DNA from 3 places in the Bacillus sp. FSL K6-0138 genome. Region 1 is predicted to be linked to each of the others. Evidence: riboswitches for the same ligand, from Rfam matches in the RefSeq annotation. Region 1 holds a riboswitch; each other region holds the start of a gene.
The links. A riboswitch is a leader RNA that binds a small molecule or an ion and turns the genes downstream of it on or off. The one in region 1 is predicted to bind thiamine pyrophosphate.
Positions count from the first base shown of each region.

Region 2: it holds a riboswitch for thiamine pyrophosphate, as region 1 does, so the genes downstream of both, tenA (thiaminase II) here and tenA (thiaminase II) in region 1, are expected to answer to the same signal.
Region 3: it holds a riboswitch for thiamine pyrophosphate, as region 1 does, so the genes downstream of both, thiT (energy-coupled thiamine transporter ThiT) here and tenA (thiaminase II) in region 1, are expected to answer to the same signal.

Region 1 is NZ_CP150286.1:3,251,265-3,255,504, reverse strand. Features, by position in the region: gene MHB78_RS17300 (monovalent cation:proton antiporter family protein) at 1-1,398, shown strand, start outside; TPP riboswitch at 1,455-1,563, shown strand; gene tenA (thiaminase II) at 1,654-2,355, shown strand; gene tenI (thiazole tautomerase TenI) at 2,330-2,947, shown strand; gene thiO (glycine oxidase ThiO) at 2,931-4,043, shown strand; gene thiS (sulfur carrier protein ThiS) at 4,040-4,240, shown strand, end outside.
Region 2 is NZ_CP150286.1:4,484,180-4,488,419, reverse strand. Features, by position in the region: gene aceA (isocitrate lyase) at 1-902, shown strand, start outside; gene MHB78_RS23450 (hypothetical protein) at 962-1,120, opposite strand; gene MHB78_RS23445 (hypothetical protein) at 1,284-2,366, shown strand; TPP riboswitch at 2,417-2,522, shown strand; gene tenA (thiaminase II) at 2,632-3,318, shown strand; gene MHB78_RS23435 (ECF transporter S component) at 3,315-3,914, shown strand; gene MHB78_RS23430 (ABC transporter ATP-binding protein) at 3,889-4,240, shown strand, end outside.
Region 3 is NZ_CP150286.1:1,155,670-1,159,909, forward strand. Features, by position in the region: gene MHB78_RS06335 (processed acidic surface protein) at 1-908, shown strand, start outside; gene MHB78_RS06340 (class D sortase) at 975-1,547, shown strand; gene thiT (energy-coupled thiamine transporter ThiT) at 1,563-2,147, opposite strand; TPP riboswitch at 2,256-2,355, opposite strand; gene MHB78_RS06350 (GntR family transcriptional regulator) at 2,513-3,616, shown strand; rRNA gene MHB78_RS06355 (16S ribosomal RNA) at 4,189-4,240, shown strand, end outside.

The DNA of each region.
Region 1 (4,240 bases):
CTGAAAGAAGAGCGCCTGATGAAGACGAACATCGGACAGATTATTTTGCTTGTGGCGGTGATCGCCGACCTTGTGACGATGATTTTGCTCGCTGTCTTCGCCTCGATTTATGGAGACGAAAGCAGCAATATGTGGCTGTTGATCATCTTGTTTGCCGCAGGCGTCGTCCTTTATCTCTTCGGAAGGGTGTTTAAAAACCGCTCTTATATTGAAGTGATGTCAAAAGGAACGATTCAAATCGGCACAAGGGCGATTTTTACCCTGATCATCGTGCTTGTCGCGCTTTCGGAATCGCTCGGCGCGGAAAACATACTCGGCGCATTTTTAGCCGGGGTTCTCGTGTCACTGCTTTCTCCGAATAAAGAACTGGTCCAGCAGCTTGATTCTTTCGGCTATGGATTTTTGATTCCGATCTTTTTTGTGATGACGGGAGTCAAGCTTGACATATGGTCCTTGCTTGAAGACCCGAAAATTTTAATGATGATCCCGCTGCTGTTTGTGGCGCTTTTAATCAGCAAGATCGTTCCTGCGCTGATGTTGAAAAAGTGGTATGGTGTGAAAACGGTGCTGGCTTCAGGGCTTTTATTGACGTCGACATTGTCGCTCGTCATTGCCGCCACAACCATCGGCGAACGGATCGGTGTCATCGACGCGAAAATGTCCGGTGTGCTCATTCTTGTCGCTGTCATCACGTGCATTATTACGCCGACGGGTTTCAAAAAGCTAATGCCGAAAGCACAGATTGAAACGGAGCAAAAAACGATCACCTTTATCGGCGCCAATCAAATGACACTGCCGGTTACTCTTGAGCTGTCTTCTGAGGAATATCACGTCAGAGTTCTGCATGTCCATCAGGAAAAGAAAGAAGAAAACCTGTCAGAGCCGGTTTTTGACGTGGAAGTGCTGCCAGATTATGAATTCGGGACACTCGAATCATTCGGCGTTTTTGAGACAGATATTCTTGTCGTAGCGACCGGGAATGAAGAGCGGAATACCGGAATTGCCCTATTTGCAAAAGATAAACAAGTCGATAGGATTATCGCAAGCGCAGATTCGCCGCAAGCGGAAGCCAAATTGAAAGAAAACGGCATCGATACGATTTCCGTCCTGCTGTCGACGAAAACGCTGCTTCGCGCGCTGATCGAGGCTCCGGGCGTCATGAAGCTTTTGACGAATCAGGATGCATCATTATACGAAATCAACATGAGCAACGAGCGCTATGACGGCGTGCTGTTAAGGGAATTTCCGTTTATGGGGGACGTGATCTTTGTGAGGATTTTCAGAGGTGTCGACAGCCTTGTGCCTCACGGCGATACAAGGCTGCAACTGGGCGACAGGCTGATCGCCACCGGCTCGCGCGAATATATCGCCGAGTTGAAAAAAACGCTGGAAGACTGATGCTTGACCATTTTTAATTTCGTGTTAAGATAAAAATATAACTGAATGAATGAAATGTTTTCCACTAGGGGAGTCCTTCATAAGGGCTGAGATAAAAGTGTGACTTTTAGACCCTCATAACCTGAACAGGTTCAGACCTGCGTAGGGAAGTGGCAAGGTATTTGACTATGTATGGTATTATGCAAATTCCAAACCACTTTTCCTGCGGGGAAAGTGGTTTTTTTCATTTTCTAACATTAAAGGAGGGCTACTTAGATGAAGTTTTCGGAAGAGTGCCGGAAGAGCGCTGCAGAATGGTGGGAGGGCAGTTTTGTACACCCGTTTATCAAAGGAATCGGTGACGGGTCTTTGCCGATCGACTGCTTTACATATTATGTGCTGCAAGACTCCTACTATTTGAGCCATTTTGCCAAGGTTCAGTCCTTTGCCGCGGCATATGCGGCAGATTTATACACGACGAGCTGGATGGCGGATCATGCAAAGGGAACGTATGAAGCAGAGCTGGCTCTGCATAGGAAGTTTTCCGAGCTGCTCGGTATTACCGAGGAAGAAAAAAGAGCGTTCAAGCCGTCACCGACCGCGTATGCCTATACGTCCCACATGTACCGCTCTGTTATGAGCGGCAATTTTGCAGAAATTCTTGCCGCTTTGCTCCCTTGTTACTGGCTTTACTACGAGGTCGGGGAAACGTTGAAAGCGTGCAAGCCTGAGAACGGCATTTATCAGGAATGGATTGCGACATATGGAGGAGACTGGTTTAAAGAACTCGTGACCGAACAGGTCGACCGTTTTGACGGGCTGGCCGAAAAAAGTACCGCTGAAGTCAGAGCGAAAATGAAAGAAAACTTCGTCATTTCCAGCTTCTACGAATATCAATTTTGGAATATGGCGCACAAGAAAGAAAGCTGGTCCGAGGAGCGGGGTGAACAGCTTGAAGCTTCACGCGATCACCGATGACCGGCACTCCGTTGACGAGCTGGCCGCCAAAATCGTATCCATCAAGGATACAGCGGATTTTATCCATATCAGGGAGAGGTCAAAAACGGTATGCGAGATTTCCGAATTAATCGAACGCCTGCTGGCAGCTGGCGTTGACAAGCGGAAGCTCATCATCAACGACAGGGTGGATGTCGCCTTGTTCCACAATATACATCGCGTTCAGCTGCCTTCCCACGGCTTTTCCGTCAAATGTGTAAGACACCGTTTTCCGCATTTGAAAATCGGAAAGTCTGTCCACTCTGCTGAAGAAGCGGTTCAGGCTGCAAAAGAAGGAGCGGATTACGTGCTGTTCGGCCACATTTTTGAAACCGACAGCAAAAAAGGGCTGACAGGAAGGGGGACGGAAAGCCTGTGGAATGTGAAACAGGCTGTCGATATTCCCGTTATTGCCATCGGAGGGATTACCGAAAAGCGGCTGCCTGAGGTAAAGCTGTCCGCGCCTGACGGCATCGCGGTGATGTCGGGGATTTTTTCTGAAGACAGGTCTGCCGAAGCTTGCGAACGGCTTCTGCGCCTGGTGAAAGGAGATCTGTATGAAAAAGCGCTATGAAACGATCGTGATCGGCGGAGGCATCATCGGTGTCTCGATTGCCTATCATCTTGCAAAAGCGGGAAAACAAACGGCGGTTTTTGAAAGCGGCGAGGTCGGGAAAAAAGCGAGCCGTGCGGCCGCCGGTATGCTCGGCGCTCATGCCGAATGCGATAAACCGGGAACATTTTTCGAATTTGCGAGGGCAAGCCAGACTGCATATAAGCGGCTGACCGCTGAACTAAAAAGCGTAAGCGGCATTGATATCAGGCGGCATGACGGCGGTATTTTAAAACTCGCATTTACCGAAAGCGACCGGGCGCGCCTTATGGAAATGGCCGCGCTCGATTCTGCCGAATGGCTGACGCCTCAAGAGGTGTATGAAAAAGAGCCGCATGCAGCAAAGGGGATACTCGGTGCGAATTTTATCCGGGATGACGTTCATGTCGAACCGATCTCTGTTTGCAGAGCTTTTGCCAAAGGAGCAAAACTGTTCGGCGCAGACATCTTTGAGTATGCGCCTGTTTTCTCAATAGAAGCGGCGGCAGGAGGCGGCGTCCGGATTCAGACGGCTTCAGGCGCCGCAGAAGCGGATCATGCCGTGATCGCGAGCGGTGTCTGGAGCGGCGTTTTCTTTCAACAGCTCGGTTTAAACAAGCGATTTTATCCGGTGAAAGGGGAGTGTCTGTCCGTGTGGAATGACAGCATTCCTTTAACGAGAACGCTGTATCACGATCATTGCTATATTGTTCCGCGCCACAGCGGAAAGCTTGTCATCGGCGCGACGATGAAAGCCGGAGACTGGAATGAGCAGCCTGATACGGACGGCATCGAAGCGGTCATGAAAAAGGCGAAAACGATGCTTCCGAGAATCGGCGGGTTGAAAATCGACAGATGCTGGGCCGGATTAAGACCGGAAACAGAGGACGGCAATCCGTATATCGGCAGACATCCTGAAAACGACAGCATCTTGTTTGCGGCCGGCCATTTCAGAAACGGCATTCTTCTCGCGCCGGCGACGGGGGAGATGATCACAGATATGATTCTTAGCCGGCCGGTCGAGCCCGCCTGGGAGGAAGCGTTTAAGGTTGACCGGAAGGAGGCTGTTCACAAATGATGATTCAGCTGAACGGACGAAAGATAGACTGGAAGAATGACGGAGGAACGATCTATGACCTGCTTGCATCCTATCAGCTGGAAAACCGAGTTGTCATCGTTGAAAGAAACAGAGAGATTATCGGAAAAGAGAATTATCAAGAAGTGAAACTTGAAGAAAACGATGTTATCGAAATCGTTCATTTTGTCGGAGGGGGA
Region 2 (4,240 bases), 1.2 Mb from region 1:
GCGCAGACCAGATTCATTTCATGGAAGGAAAAGAAGAGATCGATTGGTTTGCACCGATCGTAGCGGATGCTGAAGCGGGATTCGGCGGGCAGCTGAATGTCTTCGAATTGATGAAAAGCATGATTGAGGCAGGTGCCGCTGGCGTTCATTTTGAAGACCAGCTTTCATCAGAGAAAAAATGCGGACATTTGGGCGGAAAAGTGCTGCTGCCGACGCAGACGGCGGTTCGTAATTTGATCGCGGCCCGCCTCGCCGCAGATGTCATGGGCGTCCCGACGGTTCTCATCGCCCGGACGGATGCGAATGCGGCCGATCTCATCACAAGCGACATCGACCAGTATGATGCCCCGTTTTTGACGGGAGAACGCACATCAGAAGGATTTTTCAAAACGAAAGCGGGCCTTGATCAGGCGATTGCCAGAGGGCTTGCATATGCGCCTTACGCCGACTTGGTCTGGTGTGAAACATCAGAACCTAATCTTGATGAGGCGCGCCGGTTTGCAGAGGCGATTCATGAACAATTCCCGGGAAAACTGCTTGCGTACAATTGCTCGCCTTCTTTTAACTGGAAAGCCAAACTCGATGATCAAACGATTGGTGATTTTCAAAAAGATCTCAGTGAAATGGGGTATAAATTTCAATTCGTCACACTCGCTGGGTTCCACGCTTTAAATCACGGCATGTTTGAACTGGCCCGTCAATATAAAACACGCGGGATGGCCGCTTACTCTGAGCTGCAGCAGGCCGAGTTCGCCAGCGAAGCCCACGGCTATACGGCGACAAGGCACCAGCGTGAAGTCGGAACGAGCTATTTTGATGAAGTCGCACAAGTCGTTACAGGAGGGACTTCTTCGACGACGGCGCTAAAAGGCTCGACGGAAGCGGAGCAGTTTCAGCCGTAAATCGCTGTGAAAAAGCCGCCTTGCTTGACAGGCGGCTTGCTCGTTTGTATAAAAATATTTTAGCAATTGGCATCATTGGAAGGGGCAATCAAAGGATGTTCCCGAAGCACAATCACATTCTGATGAGCTTTGTTACTTCTTTTGGCCGGCCGGTTGTCTTTGCTGAATGAGTAGAACAAATACACGGTCATTGTCAAAATCAAGATAAACATCATCATATCTATCCCCTCCAATTGAAATTTGCCTTTCAATATATAAGACGGATTGCGCCCAGTATAAGTTTCAGAAAATTTGTTTATTTCTTAAAAAATATCAATCTATACCAAATGCTGTAAATATACATTATGATGAAGTAGTGATGAAGAAAAGGAGTGAAGTGAGTTGGGAAAGAGGGTTAAACGATTTTCATTCATGCTCGCCGTTTTGCTCATGATCTCGTCGGTCCCGGCGATGGCCGAAGGAGCAGAACCGCCGAAGAAGGAAAAAGAGATTGCAGACTACCAGCAAAAGCTTGAAGTCAAACGGGAAAACATTGCGATCGATCGGGCCAATATAAAAGATTCCTACAGACTCAATGAAGACGGGCAGTCTTTGAACGTAACAAAACCCAAAGCTTCCGTCAAATCAAACTATTCTTCTTCAGAACAATCCTTTCAGCACCAGGCCTCACTGACGGAAACCAACAAGGACGATCTGTGGTTTTTCAGCACGCCTTCAGACAGAACATTCATCGCGAGAATCCTATCAAACAATGCCGACTACACCGTGCAGCTTTACGTGGTTGACTGGGAAAAAGGACAAGCCATTCCGACGAATATCTCCGCGTCAGCCGGCAATTTGATCGCACTCAATGAGCTTCCAAAAGGCGACTATGCGCTCAGGGTTTTTTCGGCGGGAGATGTCGGAGATTCCTATACGATTCAAATGAACGCCAGGAACCCGGCCCATTTTACATCGGCAGTATCTGTCTCATCTTCCCTGCAGCAATTTGTCGCGGAATATGAAGACGGTTCAGTTTATGCCAACGGCACCTTTGTATATAACAAAAACGGCGGAAACAGCCACCTTGACTGGAAGAGAGTCTTTTATTTTCCGTATGGCGGCGGCTACACCCAGCGGACTCACGAGATTGCAGATGCAAAGGTCAAATCGGTTTCCGCACCTGTATCATACAAAGCAAGCTATGCCAGCTCTGAAGAAGCCATCATGGTCTATCTCGATAAAGGGACATTGTTTATGCACCACCAGTCCGCCTTTCAATCCGGCGTCGGCTATGAAGGTTCGTTTGTCGATACGCTTGGAAAGGTGACGCCGAGAAGGATCGATGACAACGATTTTGAATACGGCGATCATATTCTCATCGTCGATTTAAAAACGGGTAAGTCTATCGATTTCTTCAGTGTATTAAACTACTACTATGCAAGCGGAGTCGAAAAAATCCCGGCGATTCAATACTTGAATTAAAGCATTGACATGTAGTTTATAGATGTGTAGAGTAAAAGTTAATGAAATAGGAAGTCCACTGGGGGAGCCATAAAGCTGGCTGAGACAAGAGGTGATCTTGGACCCTTCGAACCTGATCTAGTTCGCACTAGCGTAGGGAAGTGGAGCCGGTGTCTTTATGAGTTCATCATCTTAAGCCGCTCCATTTTGGGGCGGCTTTTTTGCATAAAGAAGCCGTTTTCCCCTTGTGCCTTCCTTTATAAATGAATGTAAGGAGGCTTTCTTCATGAGTTTTTCAGCGCAACTTCGCCGCGAGGCAAATCCCATCTTTGAAGCCATTTTTCAGCATCCTTTTGTAAAGGGGCTGGCGTCGGGCGACCTAAAAAAGGAACAGCTCATCCATTATGTCAAACAGGATGTCGCGTATTTGAATTCCTTTGTACAAATCTACGGAATCGCTATTTCAAAATGCAAAAAACGGGAAGACATGACCATGTTCAACCGGCAGATTTCCTTTGTGCTGGACAGCGAGGTGCATCCCCACAACAATCTTTGCCGGGTTGCAGGCGTACAATATGAAGACCTGCACGGCTATCCTCTCGCACCGTCGGCTCATCATTATATCAGCCATATGCTGACGGCCGCGCACGAAGGCACGATCGGAGACATATTGGCCGTTATGCTGCCGTGTCCGTGGACATATTGGGAGATCGGCAAAAGATTGCTGAATGAGGTGCAGCCGGATCCGTCGCATCCGTTTTATGACTGGATTCAATTTTACGGAGACCGAACCGATTCGATTACAACGGCATTTTGCGCTCGTTTGGATGAATGGGCAAAGGATGCACGCGAGGAAGAAAAAGAGAAAATGAAAGAGCTCTTTTTGTTAAGCTGCCAGCTTGAATATCAGTTTTGGGAGATGGCCTATACCCTTGAAGATTGGCCTGTGAATATGGAGGCGGCGGGACGATGAATTGGAGGATGAAAGAAGTCGTCATGACCGTGATATTGTCAGTCGCCTGCGGTGTAATTTATTTAGGGTGGTCCACCTTGTGGATTCCGGTTTCGGCTATCGTCGGTCCAGTCGGTGCAAACTTTATGTTCGGCATATGGGTGATTGCGAGTCCGATCGTTGCCTATATCATCCGCAAACCGGGGGCGGCGCTGATTGCCGAGACGGCAGCTGCGGCGGTTGAACTGCTGACGGGAAGCCATTTTGGGTTATCTTCACTGCTCATCGGCGTTTTCCAGGGGGCTGGAGCGGAAATCGCTTTTGCGATGTTTCGTTATCAGCGCTATAACTTGTTTACCCTTATGCTGTCCGGAGCGCTTGCGGCCGTCGGCAGCATGACCTACAGCCTGATCGCAAACGGCTTTGGCTACTATACGACAGAAACGCTGGTTCTGACATTTATCATTCAGGTCATCAGCGGAATCATTCTCGGCGGCTGGCTCGCCAAAGCGGTGGTCGGGGCGCTCGCGAAAACAGGTGTGCTCGACCAATATGAGATCATGAAGGAACAGCGGAAAAAGGATGAATCAAATGAATTCGTATCTAGGATGCAATAATCTATCCGTTCGCTTTTACAACCGTTCGGAAACGGTATTGGACAGCTTGAGTCTATCGATTCAAAAAGGAGAGAAGGTGCTGATACTCGGGCCGAGCGGAAGCGGAAAATCGACATTGATTTCGGTGCTTTCCGGAATTATACCCGAACATATTGAAGCCGAAGTCAAAGGCGAGGTAGACCGCAGAAAAAGCGCCGGTGTCATGTTTCAGGACCCGGATTCGCAATTCTGCATGCTTCGGGTTGATGAAGAAATCGCCTTTAGTCTGGAAAATCGCCGTGTTCCCCCCGAAGATATGGAGCGGATGATCTCTTCTCTCATGGATC
Region 3 (4,240 bases), 2.1 Mb from region 1:
TGAACGAGTATCTTGGAGAAATAGGGATGACAGAAAAAGAATTGGAAGCCTATTTGCAAGATACATATGATGAAAGTTTGAAAGGATTTGAATCGGCGGAGGAATTAAGAGATTTTCTTGGAGAAAGGCTCGATGAAAAACGGCTTGCTTCATATTTAAAAGATTACGGCTTAAATGAAAAAGAAGCGGTCAAACTTCTCGTTGATAATGGTTATATGGAAGAAGGGCAAAGCATCCTCGATGCCTTCATGTTTGAGTATGAGCTGGATGATGCGCTTTGGAACGTGACAACTGACGAAGGCGACGCGGCAATCGAAAATCCGTTTCAGGAGCTTGGCGTAGACGATCAGGAATGGGAAAGGCTAATAAAGCATCTTAGGAGCGTCCGTGAAAAAAATCCGAATCTTGAAGATGAGTTGATGGCGATTGGGGAGCGACTTGAAGCGGTTGCCGATTTTGAGACGGTAACGGAGCTGAAAGCGAAAGATATCGCTCAAATGCTGTCTATTTTACACGATCTTCAGCAAACCCTTGAGGTGAAAACGAAATATTATTTAGTCAAAGACGGCAAGAAAAAGGAAGTATCACTGACGACGCCTGTCAGCGCAGATGAACTGAAAGGGGCAAGCTTGCTTGTACAAGTTTACGATCTTGAAGGAAATTTCATTTTGGACGTTTTGCTGACGCCTGACATGATTGGATCAGATTTATTTCATGAAACAGGAGCAAAAGTGAAGCAAACCCAAACAGCCGTTCAACATGATACAAAGAAGCAGCATGTGAAAAAGACGGTAAGGGGGGCAAAACTTCCAAAAACGGCCGGGCATTATGCGGAATGGTCGATCCTCGGTTTCGTGCTAATCCTCAGCGGATTTTTCTTGATCAGAAGGCTTCGCAAAGCGGCGTAGACAAAGAGGTGAATTGACATTAGAGCATCCCGTAAAAAAAGGGTGATTTGGCTTTTGGCGATCGCCATGATAACGGCCGGGCTGTATGTTGCAGCTACCAATGCGTTTAAGCTTTTTCAAGGACGCACACTTTCCGCTCAGCAGCCGGCTGAGAAGAAGCCGGCTGAAAAGCCGTCTGTTCAAACCGGAAAAAAACAAAAAGCCGAGACAGTGCGAACGTTTGAAACCGGTGAAAAAATCGGCGACCTTGTGATCCCGAAAATGAAGGCGCGGCTTCCGATTTACCACGGAACAGACGAAGACGAGCTTCAAAAGGGAGTGGGGCATTTTGCAGGTTCCGTGCTGCCGGGCGAAGATGACAACTCGGTCCTGTCCGGCCACCGCGACACGGTTTTCAGAAGGCTTGGTGAAGTCGGCAAAGGAGACCGGTTAATTGTTGAAGCTGAATATGGAACTTTTACATATAAAGTGAAAAAGGTGAGGATCGTCGATGCTGATGACAGGACCGTTATCGTTCCAAAACCCAGGGCGACATTAACCGTTTCGACCTGCTACCCGTTCGACTTTATAGGCTCTGCCCCGGAGCGGTACGTATTGGTTGCAGAATTAATAAAAACGCAAAAAAAGCGGAACCTATAAGGTGTCCGCTTTTTTTCATCTCTTATCAATGCTCCGTTCCAAAAGCCTCGGAGCCGTCAGCAGCAACAGGCACAGCACGATTGCGCAAATGATGAACGACGGGAGCATATATGTTGCATTATACGTTAATGTATAAATCCAGACCGGCGTCCCTTTGGGTGCGTAATTTCCAAAAAAGACGGCGCCGCTAATGACGTGGGCGAGAAATTTCAGTCCGCTTCCGAAAAAGACGGCAACCGTAACATATGATACCAGCTTTCCCTTTGCTTTCGCCGCGGCAGCTTTTCGGATCGGACCGGCAAATAAACCGCCGATTCCTGCAGCTGTTGGTGCGATAAAATAATCAAGGAGAAACTGTACGGGGTGCACCGCATAAAGCCCCCCGGTGACAAACTGCAGCAATCCTGCTAAAAAACCGGTAATCAGTCCGGCTTTCAGCCCCCATCGAAAAGAAATTAAAAAGAGCGGGATCATCATGATGGCGATGGAGCCGCCTTGCGGCATTTTCAAAAACATTCCTGAAGCTATATCCAATACGATTGCGATGCCTGTCATGACGGCGATTTCAATAAGCCGGACAAGTTGTTTTGATTGATTCATTGTAACCCTCACTTTTGATGAACAAAGGGGTACTGGACTTCTTTCCCAATAAAAAAGCAATGCGAGGAAGGAATAGGATAGTTTCCACGCACTGCTTTGGATGCAATAAGTTTTACTTTGCCACATCCCTACGCCAGCGTTAACTAACAGGTTCAAAGGGTCAGAACGGTTTGTTCACTCTCAGCCTGAGGCTCCCCTTGTGGTCATCAAGATTATTTAGTTATTTTCTACTATACTAAAAAAAGAAACGAACGACAAGCCGTATTTTTCAAATTTTTTTGCTTGATTTCTCCAATAAGTAGCAATAATTGAAGATTTTCCTTTATAATAGAAATTATTCGTACGTACAAGATGGGGTTGATCTGATGAGTGAACATACAAAATACAGCATGGTCAAAAACCAAATTAAATCGTGGATATATGAGGGGAAAGTTAAGCCCGGGGAAAAAATTCATTCGGAAAATGAATTGATGAAAATTTTCGATGTCAGCAGACATACGATCCGCCAGGCGATCGGCGACTTGGTTCACGAAGGTCTCCTGTATAGGGAGCAGGGGTCGGGAACATACTGTTCACAACGCCTCAGGCCTTCGGAAAAAGGCAGGGAAAGACATAAAATGATCGGCGTGATCACGACCTATTTGTCCGATTATATTTTTCCCCACATTATAAGAGGGATCGAATCGACGCTGTCGAATGAAGGGTACACGCTTATCGTAGCGAGCACGAATAATGACATTGAAAAAGAAAAGCAGTGCCTTGTAAACATGCTTGATAAAGACATTGACGGATTGATCGTTGAGCCGACGAAAACAGGAAGCATTAATCCGAATTTAAACTATTACTTGACGCTTGAGCAGCACCACATCCCGTACCTGATGATCAATCAGTTTTACCAGGAGCTGAACCCGCCCCACTTTATTTTGGATGATGAATACGGCGGGTTTATAGCGACTGACCATTTGATCAAGCTCGGCCATGAAAGGGTCTTTGGCCTTTTTAAACAGGACGATATGCAAGGCGTCAACAGGATGAAAGGATTTATCCGCGCCTTCAGGGAAAACGGTCTGTCATTTTATCCGGAAATGGTTGTTACCTATGAGACGGAGAACAAAGAGGAAAAGACGATCACTGAAGTGAGAAAGCGTCTGTCTTCACAAGAGCCACCGACCGCCATTTTCTGCTATAATGATCAGATCGCTCTTTTAGTGCTTGACGTGATCAGGGAATTCGGGCTGAAAATACCTGAGGACATATCGATTGTCGGCTATGATGATTCGCATTTAAGCCAGGCGTCGGAGGTTAAGCTGACGTCGGTAACCCATCCGAAGATGCAGATGGGAATCGAAGCGGCAAAATGGATGATCGCGAAAGTGGAAGGAAGGAATATGGATCAGCTGGAACACTCTAAGGTATACAAGCCGGAATTGATCGTCAGACAATCGACCGCAAAATTAAAGAACGGTTAAAATACTAAATGAAAGGCTGGATCACTGTCTTGAATCTTTACGATGGTGATCTTTTTAAATGCGTGACGATAATAATAAGAAACGCGGCCGGATATAATAAAGAAGAAATGATCTCGGCAAAGCGGAGCGCCTGTCATATAAAACGGCGGTACATTAGAAAAGGACCATTTGCCAACGGCAGCGAGCGGGATTCAGCCGGCAGCATGAATTGTAAAGCGTATGACCCGATGTTATTGTGTTCACGCTGATGACTTTATTATTTTTTTAAAAACTATTGTGTTAAATGAAAATAGATGATATATTAATATTCGTCCTTAAAAAGACGGCTTTATAAAACAGCTGATTCATATTTTTTTAAAAAGTTGTTGACATTCACCTTGCTAGAATGTTATATTGATAAAGTTGCTTCTAACCGAAGTAAAAATGATCTTTGAAAACTAAACAAGACAAAACGTACCTGTTAATTCAAATAAATCGCACATAAACGTGCGTAGTCATTTTCAAACAGGCCTGCACGATGCAGGTCATGCAGATGTCGTCACAGGATGTGACGAACTTAATCTGCGTTCCATTTTATGGAGAGTTTGATCCTGGCTCAGGACGAACGCTGGCGGCGTGCCTAAT